2 linked regions of the Methylobacillus flagellatus KT genome follow. The protein of the gene in region 1 interacts with the protein of each later gene in a pairwise test. Links are inferred from orthologs where the notes say so. Each region holds a gene or a part of one and is shown on either strand. Other genes may lie near its edges. The genes, in order: gyrB and gyrA.

Region 1 (6,198 bases):
CGCTGATTGAAGCCAAGAAACAAATCATCATCACCTGCGATACCTATCCCAAGGAAATCGCCGATGTCGATGAACGCCTGCGCACACGCTTCAGCTGGGGTCTGACCGTGGCAGTAGAACCGCCCGAGCTGGAAATGCGCGTCGCGATCCTGCTCAAGAAAGCAGAAGCAGCCAGGGTCACGCTGGATGAAGATGTAGCATTCTTTATTGCCAAGCAAGTGCGCTCCAGCGTTCGTGAACTCGAGGGCGCACTGAACCGCATCATCGCGATGGCCAACTTCACCGGGCATGCCATCGACGTCAGCCTGGCCAAGGAAGCCCTAAAGGATCTGATCGCTGTACGTGGCCGCCAGATCACCATCGAGAACATCCAGAAAACCGTTGCTGATTATTACAAGATCAAGGTCGCCGAGATGTACAGCAAGAAGCGCTCACGCAACTTTGCCCGTCCACGACAGATTGCCATGACACTGGCACGTGAGCTCACCAACCACAGCTTTCCTGAAATCGGCGAAGCCTTTGGCGGTAGGCACCATACCACGGTCATGCACGCTTGCGATGAAATCGAACAATTGCGGCAGAATGATCAAAACGTGGCACGCGATATCGCGGTATTGATCCAAGTCATCCGCGATTAGGAAGGGCATCAGGCCTATGGAAAGGCTGTGGGTAGAAATACAGTTTAAAAGCGTTTTTCAGAAAGCGGTAAAATAAGCCACAATCTATCCACAGCAGCGTATAACAGTTTCAAGATGGTACAGCCTCTCAAAGGTTGTTGATTTTAAATTTAAAAATGGCGTTATCAACAGAAGTTTCCGACATTATTGTTATTACCAATTTATTTTTTATATATTAGGTTTTAAAGATATGAACATCAAAATCAATCGCGATACACTGCTAAAACCTCTTTCATCCGTCAGTAGTATTGTTGAAAGACGTCATACCTTGCCTATACTCTCCAACCTGCTTCTGGAAGCCAAACAAGACAAAATCAAGCTGACAGCCACGGATCTCGAAATGCAGATTTCACTCTCTGTAGACTCAGCCGCAGGGGGTGAGCTTTCGACCACCATCTCCGCCAAGAAACTTCTCGATATTTGCCGTTCATTGCCTGAAAACGCTGAAATCACGATGGCTACCCAGGACAGCCGCATCCAGGTAAAGACCGGGAAAAGCCGTTTCAACCTGCAGACATTGCCTGCCGGTGATTATCCATTGATGACCAAGACGGAGGATGCCAGCAGTACACTCATCAAGATCGGCCAGAAATCCTTGAAACGCCTATTCAAGCAAGTCGAGTTTGCCATGGCGCAGCAAGATATCCGTTACTACCTCAATGGCTTGCTGTTCGAGGTCAACGGCAACCGCCTGAATGTCGTGGGTACCGATGGCCACAGGTTGAGTTTCACTTCCACCGAACTTGCCAGCAGCTATGAAAAACAGGAAATCATTCTGCCTCGCAAGACGGTGATCGAATTGATAAAACTGTTGGACGAAAGCGAAGATGAGGTCACAATAGAGCTTGCCAATGGCCAAGCTAATTTTGCATTTGGAGATATCCACTTGATTTCAAAGGTGATTGATGGGAAATTCCCGGATTACACCCGCGTCATCCCGACAGGACACCAGAACAGTTTTTCCGTGGATCGCACGATGATCCTACTGTCCATGCAGCGTGCTTCCATTCTTTCCAATGAAAAATACCGTGGCATTAGGATGGTGCTCTCAGCCAATAGCCTGAAATTGATCAGCACCAACAGCGAGCAGGAAGAAGCCGAAGAAGAGCTTGAAATCAGCTACGGGGGTAGCAACCTGGACATCGGCTTTAACGTCACCTATATGATCGACGTACTAAACAACTCAGATAGCGAAAGCGTGACCTTCTCCTTTGCAGATGCGAATAGCAGTTGCCTGGTGACTGTTGAAAACGACGATAACTACAAATACGTCGTCATGCCAATGAGAATTTAACTTACTGAATATTAAAATAATTTATTGTTTCACGTGAAACCTACAGGACTATGACCGATTACAATTCCGATAGTATTAAAATCCTCGAAGGCCTAGATGCAGTTCGTAAACGCCCCGGTATGTATATTGGCGATACATCCGATGGCAGCGGTTTACACCATATGGTGTTCGAGGTGCTGGATAACGCAATTGATGAAGCCCTGGCAGGTCACTGTGATGACATCAAGGTCACTATCCATCCTGATAATTCCATCAGTGTTTCCGATAATGGGCGCGGCATTCCAACCGACATCAAGGAAGACGACAAGCACGAACCCAAGCGTTCTGCCGCTGAAATCGTGATGACTGAACTGCATGCCGGGGGCAAGTTTGACCAGAATTCCTACAAGGTTTCCGGTGGTTTGCACGGGGTGGGCGTTTCTGTCGTGAACGCGCTTTCAGACTGGCTGAAATTGCGGATTTTCCGCAATGGCCAGGTCCATCAGATGGAATTCCGCCGAGGGGTGGCTGTTTCTCCACTCACCATTACCGGGACAACGGAACGGCGCGGTACCGAGGTACACTTCCTTGCGTCCACTGAAACATTCACCAATGTGGAATTTCATTTTGAAATTTTGGCAAAACGCATCCGTGAGCTTTCCTTCCTCAACAATGGTGTCAAGATCGAGTTGATCGACCAGCGCAACGGAAAATCGGAAAATTTTGCCCACTCTGGCGGCGTCAGGGGCTTTGTCGAATACATGAACCGCAGCAAGACCGTCCTGCACCCTAAGCCTTTCTATGCATCGGGTGAAAAAGACGGCATCATCGTAGAAGTCTCCATGCAATGGAACGACTCCTACAGTGAAAACGTATTGTGCTTCACCAATAACATTCCCCAGCGTGACGGTGGAACCCATTTGACCGGATTGCGTACGGCCATGACGCGCACGCTCAACAGTTATATCGAGCAGAATGATTTGGCGAAAAAGGCCAAGGTAGATACCAGCGGAGACGATATGCGGGAAGGATTGACTTGCGTATTATCCGTCAAGGTACCCGAGCCGAAATTCTCTTCCCAGACCAAGGACAAGCTCGTATCCAGTGAAGTACAGCCCGTTGTGCAGGAAGTGGTATCTGCGAAACTGGCCGAATTCCTGCTGGAAAACCCGAACGAAGCCAAGATCATCTGCAACAAGATTATCGATGCCGCCCGGGCGCGCGATGCTGCCCGCAAGGCACGTGAAATGACACGCCGCAAAGGTGCCATGGATACCATGGGCCTACCAGGCAAGCTGGCCGACTGCCAGGAAAAAGACCCAGCCCTCAGCGAACTCTACCTCGTCGAGGGAGATTCGGCGGGCGGATCAGCAAAACAGGGTCGGGACCGCAAATTCCAGGCCATTCTCCCATTGAAGGGCAAAATCCTGAATGTGGAAAAAGCACGTTTCGACAAGCTGTTGTCCTCACAGGAAATTGCGACCCTGATTACCGCATTGGGTACTGGGATCGGCAAGGCCGATTTCAATCCCGAAAAGCTGCGATACCACCGCATCATCATCATGACCGATGCCGACGTTGACGGTGCTCACATCCGAACCTTGTTGCTGACCTTCTTCTACCGCCAGATGGGCGAGCTGGTCGAACGCGGCCATGTCTATATTGCCCAGCCTCCCTTGTACAAGGTCAAGCAAGGCCGTGACGAGCGTTATCTCAAGGATGAGCAGGAACTGGACCAGTATCTTCTGCAATCCGCGCTCAAGGGGGCGGAACTGCTCAAGCAGGCCGATGGTGAAACCATCAGCGGCGAAGCACTGGCTGCCATTGCCAAACAAATGGTATTGACTGAAGCCATTATCCGCCGGCTGAGCCCCTTGTACGATGAAAGCATCCTGCGTGCATTGATCAGCCTGGGCAAGCTCGAGTTGGACACTGAAACACAAGCCGAAGCGACAGCAGCAAAGCTACGGGCCTTGCTGGGTCACACAGGCAGTGAAGTGCTGGTGACGCAGAACCAGGAAAACGGTGATTACCGTTTGGAAATCAACAAGTACATCCACGGCAACCTGCAAGCCAGCGTGATCGATAGCGATTTCATCAACAGTGGCGATTACCAGCAAATTCTTGCAACTTCCCTGACATTGCAAGGACTCGTAGGCGAAGGTGCGACTATCAAGCGGGGCGAGAAACAGCAACCGGTCAACAGCTTCAAGGAGGCCCTTGACTGGCTCATGTCCGAAGCCAAGCACGGACTCAATATCCAGCGTTACAAAGGGCTGGGCGAAATGAACCCAGAACAGTTGTGGGAAACTACCATGGATCCCGCCGTACGCCGCTTACTCAGAGTGCAGATCGATGATGCAATTGCCGCTGATGAAATCTTCACTACGTTGATGGGAGATCAGGTGGAGCCGCGCCGCGCCTTTATCGAAGGCAATGCGCTGGGTGTGAGCAATCTTGATGTTTGATTGAAGGCTGCAGAAGCTGCCGGAAAAAACGGCGCTTCTGCACGAGTGCAGTACCAGGTAAAGGTGTTCCCGCCAGTGGAGATGATAGTGGCTTATACCTTCACTTTCCGGAAAGGGAATCCAGCCATTTCAATGGTTTGGGCGAAACAACATAGGTAATGCCGCCAATATCCGACTTGAAAACAAATCCATAGTTGAATACCGCAGCATCCGGAAACCAGAATACCACTGGTTCCTGGCGGTTGATGCCGTCATAGCCATGCGCGAGTGCGGCATCATGGGCATAGTGGTAACTCGCCAGGAATGTTTCTACAGTGGGATGATCTGCCACTAGCCCATTGACTGCTGCTTCCGCCCAGTGACCGCCCAGCAGGTGTGCGGTTTCGCCTACGGTCCTGAGATAAAGCCAGCCATGGTCAATCGGGGCAATTTTGTACACATTCCATTGATCTTTCATAGGGATATTCCTGAGCCGGATAATGGGAAAAGTATCCAATATGTGGCACATTTTTACCACGGTCATTTGGCGGGATTTGCCATTGATGAAATAATGTCGGGCTTGCTTTTCCCATACCAAGCCCGTATTGGACCCATGTGATTTCCTTGATTCAGCCATTATTTAAACGAGATATCCATGGGTTGTATACGCCTGAACCATGCCGGCGCATGACAATGGCTGCTGAGCAGTACCGGAGCATATGATGTCAAATGCAGTACCCAGCGGGTTGAGCCCTGCCCAAATCAAGACCAATGTATTGAGCGGACTGACCGTGGCGCTGGCGATGGTGCCAGAGACGATTGCTTTTGCATTTGTGGCACATGTCTCGCCATTGACCGGCTTGTATGCAGCGGTCATCGTGTCTTTTATCACCTCCGCCTTTGGGGGAAGGCCGGGAATGATTTCAGGGGCTGCAGGCTCATTGGCGGTGGTCATGACGGCCTTGGTCGTACAGCACGGGGTCGAGTACTTGTTTGCGACGGTGGTGCTCATGGGAGTGCTGCAAGTATTGTTCGCAGTGGCGAGAATGGGCAAGTACATCCGTATGGTGCCTTATCCGGTCATGCTAGGGTTTGTGAATGGCCTAGCCATGGTCATTTTCTTTGCCCAGTTCAATCATTTCAAGGTCGCGGCGGATGATGGCAGTCTGCAGTGGATGAGCGGCCCATTGCTTTACACCATGCTAGGGCTGGTTGGGTTGACGATGGCGGTGATTTACCTGCTGCCGCGAGTGACCAGGGTGGTGCCGTCGGCGCTGGTTGCAATTGTGATGGTATCTGCGGCGGTTGCCGTCATGGGCTTGGAAACCAGGACGGTCGGCGATCTCGGGTCGATTGCAGGGGGATTGCCCAGTTTCCATGTCCCGCAGGTGCCGTTCAATCTGGAGACCATGAAGATCATCTTCCCTTATTCCCTGATCCTTGCTGCCATCGGACTGATCGAAACCTTGCTGACGCTCAATCTTATAGACGAGATGACCAATACGCGTGGCCAGCCCAACCGCGAATCCATGGCACAAGGTGCTGCCAATGTGGCAACCGGCTTTTTCAGTGGCATGGGAGGTTGCGCGATGATCGGACAGAGCATGATCAACATGAATGCAGGAGGCTTGCATCGTTTGTCCGGTATTGCCATGTCAGCATTCCTGCTGTCCTTTATTCTCTTTGCCTCGCACTGGATCGAAATGATCCCGCTTGCAGCCCTGATCGGCGTGATTTTTGTCATGGCGATCAAGACCTTTGAATGGGGTAGTTTCAGATTGTTTGGCAAGATTCCTGTGCC
Region 2 (6,280 bases), 1.8 Mb from region 1 along the record:
CGTGTATTACCCGGGTCTGCCGTCCCACCCACAATATGCGCTGGCGCAGAAGCAACAGAAGAGCGGCGGCGCCATCGTGTCATTCGACGTCAAAGGTGGCCAGCCTGCGGCCTGGCATTTGATCGATGCCACCAGAATGCTTTCCATTACCGCGAACCTTGGTGATGCGAAAAGCACGATTACGCATCCGGCAACGACAACCCATAGCCGTGTCAGTGCGGAAGCCCGGGCAGCGGCGGGAATCGGGGATGGGTTGGTGCGCATTGCTGTTGGACTGGAACACATCGATGACATCAAGGCCGACCTTGCCTGGCTTGGTCATCAGGATTAAAACAAGGGCACTATTGTCGCGTAATCCTGTCATAATGAATATCGTATGGACTTGATGATAAGGAGAAAAATATGAGTTTGAAAGATGAATACGTTGCAAAATTGAAAGCACAGCTCGATGAGTGGAGTGCAGATATTGACGTGCTGGAAGCCAAGGTGCGCAAGGCCGATGTAGAGTTGCGCGCCAAATACGAAGAGCAAATTGCCGCGTTGAAGGAAAAACGCGAAGAGGCCAAGGTAAAGCTGAGTGAAATCCAGGCATCGGCAGGGGAAGCCTGGAAAGAACTCAAGAAAGGCAGTGACGAGGCTTGGGAAGCTATCAAGAATGCCATTGCCGAGGCACGCAAGAAGTTCAACGAGTAAAAGCATGATCCTGCACGTACTGGGCAAGTGCACGAGTCGACCGAAAGGATAGCACCAGCAATGGTGTATTGTGGCCCGGGACGACTAGGGTGTCTGGCCCTGATGGAGGAGTGACCATGCAGGTAATGCGTGGTCGGCCAGATGCTCATTGCATTGCCACTCACAGGCATCAGGCGCACTAATAAGCATTATGCCTGGTGCTGGAAGCAATAAAAAAACGGGACTTCATGTCCCGTTTTTTATTGCTAGCGCATTAGCTTGACGACTTAGAGGGAAGCCGCATTTTCTGCCAGATACTTGGCAACGCCTTCAGGGGAAGCGCTCATGCCAGCCTTGCCTTTTTTCCATCCTGCTGGGCAGACTTCACCATGGGCTTCAAAAAACTGCAGCGCGTCGACCATGCGCAGCATTTCGTCAATGTCGCGGCCCAGAGGCAGGTCATTGACGACCTGATGCACAATAATCCCTTCCTTGTTGATCAGGAAGGAACCGCGGTAGGCGACACCGCCATCGGACTCCACATCATAAGCCTTGGCGATCTCGTGACGGATGTCTGCTACCAAGGGATAGCCGACCTTGCCGATACCGCCCTTGTCGACCGGGGTGTTCTTCCATGCCAGATGGGTGAAATGCGAGTCGATGGAAACGCCGATTACCTCAATGCCACGCGCCTTGAACTCTTCCAGGCGATGGTCGAAGGCAATCAGTTCGGAAGGGCAGACAAAGGTGAAATCAAGTGGGTAAAAGAAGATGACGGCGGGCTTGCCCTTGATATGCTCGTAAAGGTTGAAGTCCTCTTTGATCGAATTGTCACCCAGTACTGCAGCAGCAGTGAAGTCAGGTGCTGGCTTGCCAACTAAAACGGCCATGTACTTTCTCCTTTTATCGTTAAGTTTAGTTTCAGAAACCCATTAGCCTAAAGCAACTTCGGGTAAATTCCTATGCAATTCTTGCAATTGCCGAGGTTGATGTCAATCTTGGCTCATGCCTGCCGACGGCGTCAATGCGGCAATCTTTTGCCAGCTCAAGCACTAAATCCCGGCATGCTTTGCTGGGCTTATCGTGCTAGAATCCATGGCTTTAAGCCATCTTAAAGCCGATAGCAAAATAATGGATCAGTTCGCCAAAGAAACCCTCCCTATCAGCCTCGAAGACGAGATGCGTCGCTCCTATCTCGATTACGCCATGAGCGTCATCGTAGGGCGTGCACTGCCGGATGTGCGAGACGGCCTTAAGCCTGTGCACCGTCGAGTCCTCTTTGCAATGCATGAGCTCAACAATGACTGGAACAGGCCATACAAGAAATCCGCCCGTATTGTCGGCGATGTCATTGGTAAATATCACCCTCATGGCGATACTGCGGTGTACGACACCATTGTGCGTATGGCGCAGGATTTCTCCCTACGCTACATGCTGGTGGATGGTCAGGGCAACTTTGGTTCTGTGGACGGTGATAATGCCGCTGCGATGCGGTACACCGAAATCCGCATGGCGCGCATCGCGCATGAGTTGCTGGCGGATATCGACAAGGAAACTGTGGATTTCGGTCCTAACTACGATGGTTCCGAGCATGAGCCGCTGATCATGCCTGCGCGCATTCCGAACCTGCTTATCAACGGCAGTTCCGGTATTGCAGTGGGCATGGCAACCAATATTCCGCCTCATAACCTCAATGAAGTCATTGCGGCCTGCCTGGCGCTGCTCAAGAATCCGGAAACAACCGTGGATGAGCTGATCGAGATCATCCCTGCCCCTGATTTCCCGACTGCAGGCATCATTTACGGCACGGTTGGCGTGAGAGAGGGCTACCGCACAGGTCGAGGACGCGTCGTTATGCGCGGCCGCACGCATGTCGAAGACCTGGAAAAGGGCAACCGTCAGGCGTTGATCGTGGACGAGCTGCCATACCAGGTTAACAAGAAGACATTTGTCGAGAAAATAGCCGAACTCGTCAACGAGAAGAAAATCGAAGGCATTTCTGACTTGCGCGACGAGTCCGACAAGTCGGGTATGCGGGTCGTCATTGAGCTCAAGCGCGGCGAAGTCCCCGAGGTGGTGCTCAACAACCTCTACAAGCAGACCCAGCTGCAAGACACCTTCGGCATGAATATGGTGGCCTTGCTGGATGGCCAGCCGCGCCTGCTCAACCTCAAGCAGATGCTGGAAGCGTTCTTGCGCCACCGCCGCGAAGTGGTAACGCGCCGTACCGTTTACGAATTACGCAAGGCGCGCGAGCGCGGCCATGTGCTCGAAGGCTTGGCTGTTGCATTGGCGAATGTCGACGAAATGATTGCGTTGATTAAGGCTGCACCGACACCGCCGGAAGCCAAGCGCGAGCTGATGGCGCGCACCTGGAAGTCGCCTGTGGTGGAGGAAATGCTCAAGCGTGCTGCCATGGAAGCGTCGCGGCCGGAGGGGTTGGCCGTCAATTTCGGGTTGACTCCGGATGGCTACAAGCTTTCTGATGTGCAGGCTCAGGAAATCCTGCAAATGCGCCTGCAGCGCCTGACCGGCCTGGAGCAGGACAAGATCGTCAATGAGTACAAGGAGATCATGGATGTCATTGCCGACCTGCTTGATATCCTCGCCCGGTCGGAACGCGTGACGCAAATCATTGTGGAGGAACTGACCGCCATCCTCAACCAGTTTGGCGACAAGCGCCGCAGTGAAATCGTGCATAACGCACAAGATTTGTCGCTGGAAGACTTGATTACGCCACAGGATGTTGTGGTGACACTCTCGCATACCGGCTATGTGAAGTCGCAGCCTCTGGAGGAATATCGTGCCCAGCGCCGCGGTGGTCGTGGCAAGCAGGCAGCCGCCACCAAGGAAGATGACTTCATCGACAAGATGTTCGTGGCCAATACGCACGACTACATCCTGTGCTTCTCCAGCCGCGGCCGCGTGTACTGGCTCAAGGTTTACGAAGTGCCGCAAGGCAGCCGCGTTAGCCGCGGCAAGCCTATCGTCAACCTGTTCCCGCTGGAAGACGGCGAGAAGATCAATGCTATCCTGCCTGTCAAGGAGTTCGACGAGAACCACTTTGTCTTCATGGCAACTGCCAAGGGGACGGTAAAGAAGACTGCATTGACCGAATTCTCCAATCCGCGCCGCTCCGGCATCATTGCGTTGAACCTGGATGACGGCGATTACCTCATCGGGGCTGAAGTCACCAATGGCGTGAACGATATTGTCCTTGTATCCAATGGGGGCAAGGCCGTTTGGTTCGATGAAGAGGATGTGCGGCCAATGGGCCGTGCTGCGCGCGGCGTCCGCGGCATGAAGTTACAGGGCAAACAGCAGGTGATTTCCTTGCTGATCGCGGATAACGATAAGCAAACCGTGCTGGTTGCTACTGAAAATGGCTATGGCAAGCGTACCGTCCTGGCCGATTTCCGTCACTCCGGGCGCGGTACGCAGGGCGTGAAAGCGATTGCGACCAGCGAGCGTAATGGCATCGTGGTTGGTGCGCGCCTGGTGGGCGATGATGACGAGATCATGTTGATCACGACTGGCGGCGTGCTGATTCGTACCCGCGTAAAGGAAATCCGCGAGCTTGGCCGTGCTACTCAAGGCGTGACCTTGATCAATCTGGGCGAAGGTGAAAAGCTTTCTGGGTTGGAAAAGGTTGTAGAGACAGATGATGACAACGAAGCTGTCGATGAATAAGGCCAGGTAAGTATCGATGACGCAAATCTATAATTTTTCTGCCGGGCCTGCAGTGCTTCCGAAGGAAGTATTGCAGCAAGCCAGCGAAGAGATGCTGGACTGGCATGGTTCCGGCATGTCCGTGATGGAAATGAGCCATCGTGGCAAGGAGTTCATCACGATTGCACAAGAGGCTGAAGCCGATTTGCGCGAGCTGATGGGGATCCCCGCCAATTACAAGGTGCTGTTCCTGCAGGGTGGTGCGCATGCGCAGTTTTCCATGATTCCCATGAACTTACTGCGCGGCAAGAAAACGGCGGATTATCTGGATACTGGTATCTGGGCGCAGAAAGCAATAGAAGAGGCTTCCCGGTACTGTGAGGTCAACATCGTGGCTTCCGCTGCCCCGCAGCAATACCGGCAGGTGCCGCAGCAATCGCAATGGAAGTTGAATCCCGATGCTGCCTTTCTGCATTACACGTCGAATGAAACGATAGGTGGGCTGGAAATGTTCTGGACACCGCAGGTGGGAGAGGTGCCCCTGGTGGTGGATATGTCCTCGCACATCCTTTCCCGTCCTGTGGATGTGAGCCAGTATGGCCTCATCTATGCTGGCGCGCAGAAGAACATCGGCCCCGCCGGACTGACCATCGTCATCGTTCGTGAGGACCTCATCGGCGAAACCTTGCCTGGCACGCCGACCATGTTCAATTACAAAGTACATGCAGATAATGAGTCGATGTACAACACGCCGCCCACCTACAGTATCTATATTGCCGGCCTCGTCTTCAAGTGGCTCAAAGCCAAAGGCGGCTTGGCGGCCATCGAAAAACTCAATATCGAGAAATCTGAATTACTGTACGACTATCTCGATAGCACCGATTTCTACAACTCGCCGATTGCTCTGGAGAACCGCTCGCGCATGAACATTCCGTTCACGCTCAAGGATAGCACGCTTGATGCCGAGTTTCTCAAGCAGGCACAAGCACGTGGCTTGCTGCAGCTCAAGGGCCATCGATTGCTCGGTGGCATGCGTGCGTCCATTTACAATGCCATGCCTTTGGCGGGAGTGCAGGCATTGGTTGCCTTCATGCAGGATTTCGAGCGCGCTCACGGTTAAGAGAGGGGTCGCATGAGTGATATTCTGAAAGGTTGCCGCGACCAGATCGATGCGATCGACGAGCAATTGCTCGAGCTAATCAATGCCCGGGCTGCCTTGGCAAGGGAGATCGGTGAGCTCAAGGGCGAGGGGCCGATTTATCGTCCCGAGCGCGAAGCCCAGGTATTACGCCGACTATTGGAAAAGAATACCGGTCCGTTGTCTGCAGAGGCAGTGACCGCGATTTTTCGTAGCGTGATGTCCAATTGCCGTGCGTTGGAGCGCGAGCTTTCAGTAGCTTTTCTGGGACCGCAAGGCACATATAGTGAAGAGGCTGCCATCAAGCAGTTCGGTGGCCTGAATAATCCCAAGCCCTGTATGTCGATTGATGAGGTGTTCCGCATGGTCGAATCCGGCAATGCGGATTATGCCGTGGTGCCTGTGGAAAACTCCACCGAGGGTGCGGTTGGCCGCACACTGGATTTGCTCACGACCACCAGTCTGCATATCTGTGGTGAGGTTGCTCTACCTATCCATCATTGCTTGCTTCGTCGCAGGCATGCCGACGGGGAAATCCGGCGTATCTATTCCCACGCCCAATCTTTGGGACAGTGCCATGAGTGGCTCAACCTCAATCTGGGCGGTGTTGAGCGCGTGAGTACTGGCAGCAATGCCCAGGCAGCGGAGCTGGCCGCACAGGATGCATTTGCCGTGGCCATTGCTGGCAGGCGCGCCGCTGATATCTTCGGCCTGGATATCCTGGCCGAGAACATTGAAGACGATCCGAAGAACGTGACACGTTTCCTGGTGCTTGGCAAGCATGAGGCAGCCCCCTCAGGC

Evidence for each region.
Region 2: the proteins of gyrB (region 1) and gyrA interact in binary tests that used the Escherichia coli proteins (3 or more experiments, as listed by UniProt). The link is inferred for Methylobacillus flagellatus KT from one-to-one orthologs.

What each region holds. Positions count from the first base shown.
Region 1 is NC_007947.1:821-7,018, forward strand. Bases 1,657-4,719 are described here. They hold gyrB (DNA topoisomerase (ATP-hydrolyzing) subunit B), read left to right. Parts: upstream 1,657-2,021; coding sequence 2,022-4,418; downstream 4,419-4,719. Other genes in these bases: dnaN (DNA polymerase III subunit beta), read left to right, coding at 1,657-1,971; MFLA_RS00020 (hypothetical protein), read right to left, coding at 4,519-4,719. In the rest of the region: chromosomal replication initiator protein DnaA, read left to right, coding at 1-638; more of dnaN, read left to right, coding at 868-1,656; more of MFLA_RS00020, read right to left, coding at 4,720-4,875; MFLA_RS00025 (SulP family inorganic anion transporter), read left to right, coding at 5,120-6,198. UniProt on the Escherichia coli protein: DNA gyrase negatively supercoils closed circular double-stranded DNA in an ATP-dependent manner to maintain chromosomes in an underwound state.
Region 2 is NC_007947.1:1,803,251-1,809,530, reverse strand. The notes cover bases 1,438-4,582. They hold gyrA (DNA gyrase subunit A), read left to right. Parts: upstream 1,438-1,803; coding sequence 1,804-4,362; downstream 4,363-4,582. Other genes in these bases: serC (3-phosphoserine/phosphohydroxythreonine transaminase), read left to right, coding at 4,379-4,582; MFLA_RS08650 (peroxiredoxin), read right to left, coding at 1,438-1,562. Also shown: MFLA_RS08660 (O-succinylhomoserine sulfhydrylase), read left to right, coding at 1-331; MFLA_RS08655 (hypothetical protein), read left to right, coding at 403-693; more of MFLA_RS08650, read right to left, coding at 960-1,437; more of serC, read left to right, coding at 4,583-5,461; pheA (prephenate dehydratase), read left to right, coding at 5,474-6,280. UniProt on the Escherichia coli protein: A type II topoisomerase that negatively supercoils closed circular double-stranded (ds) DNA in an ATP-dependent manner to maintain chromosomes in an underwound state.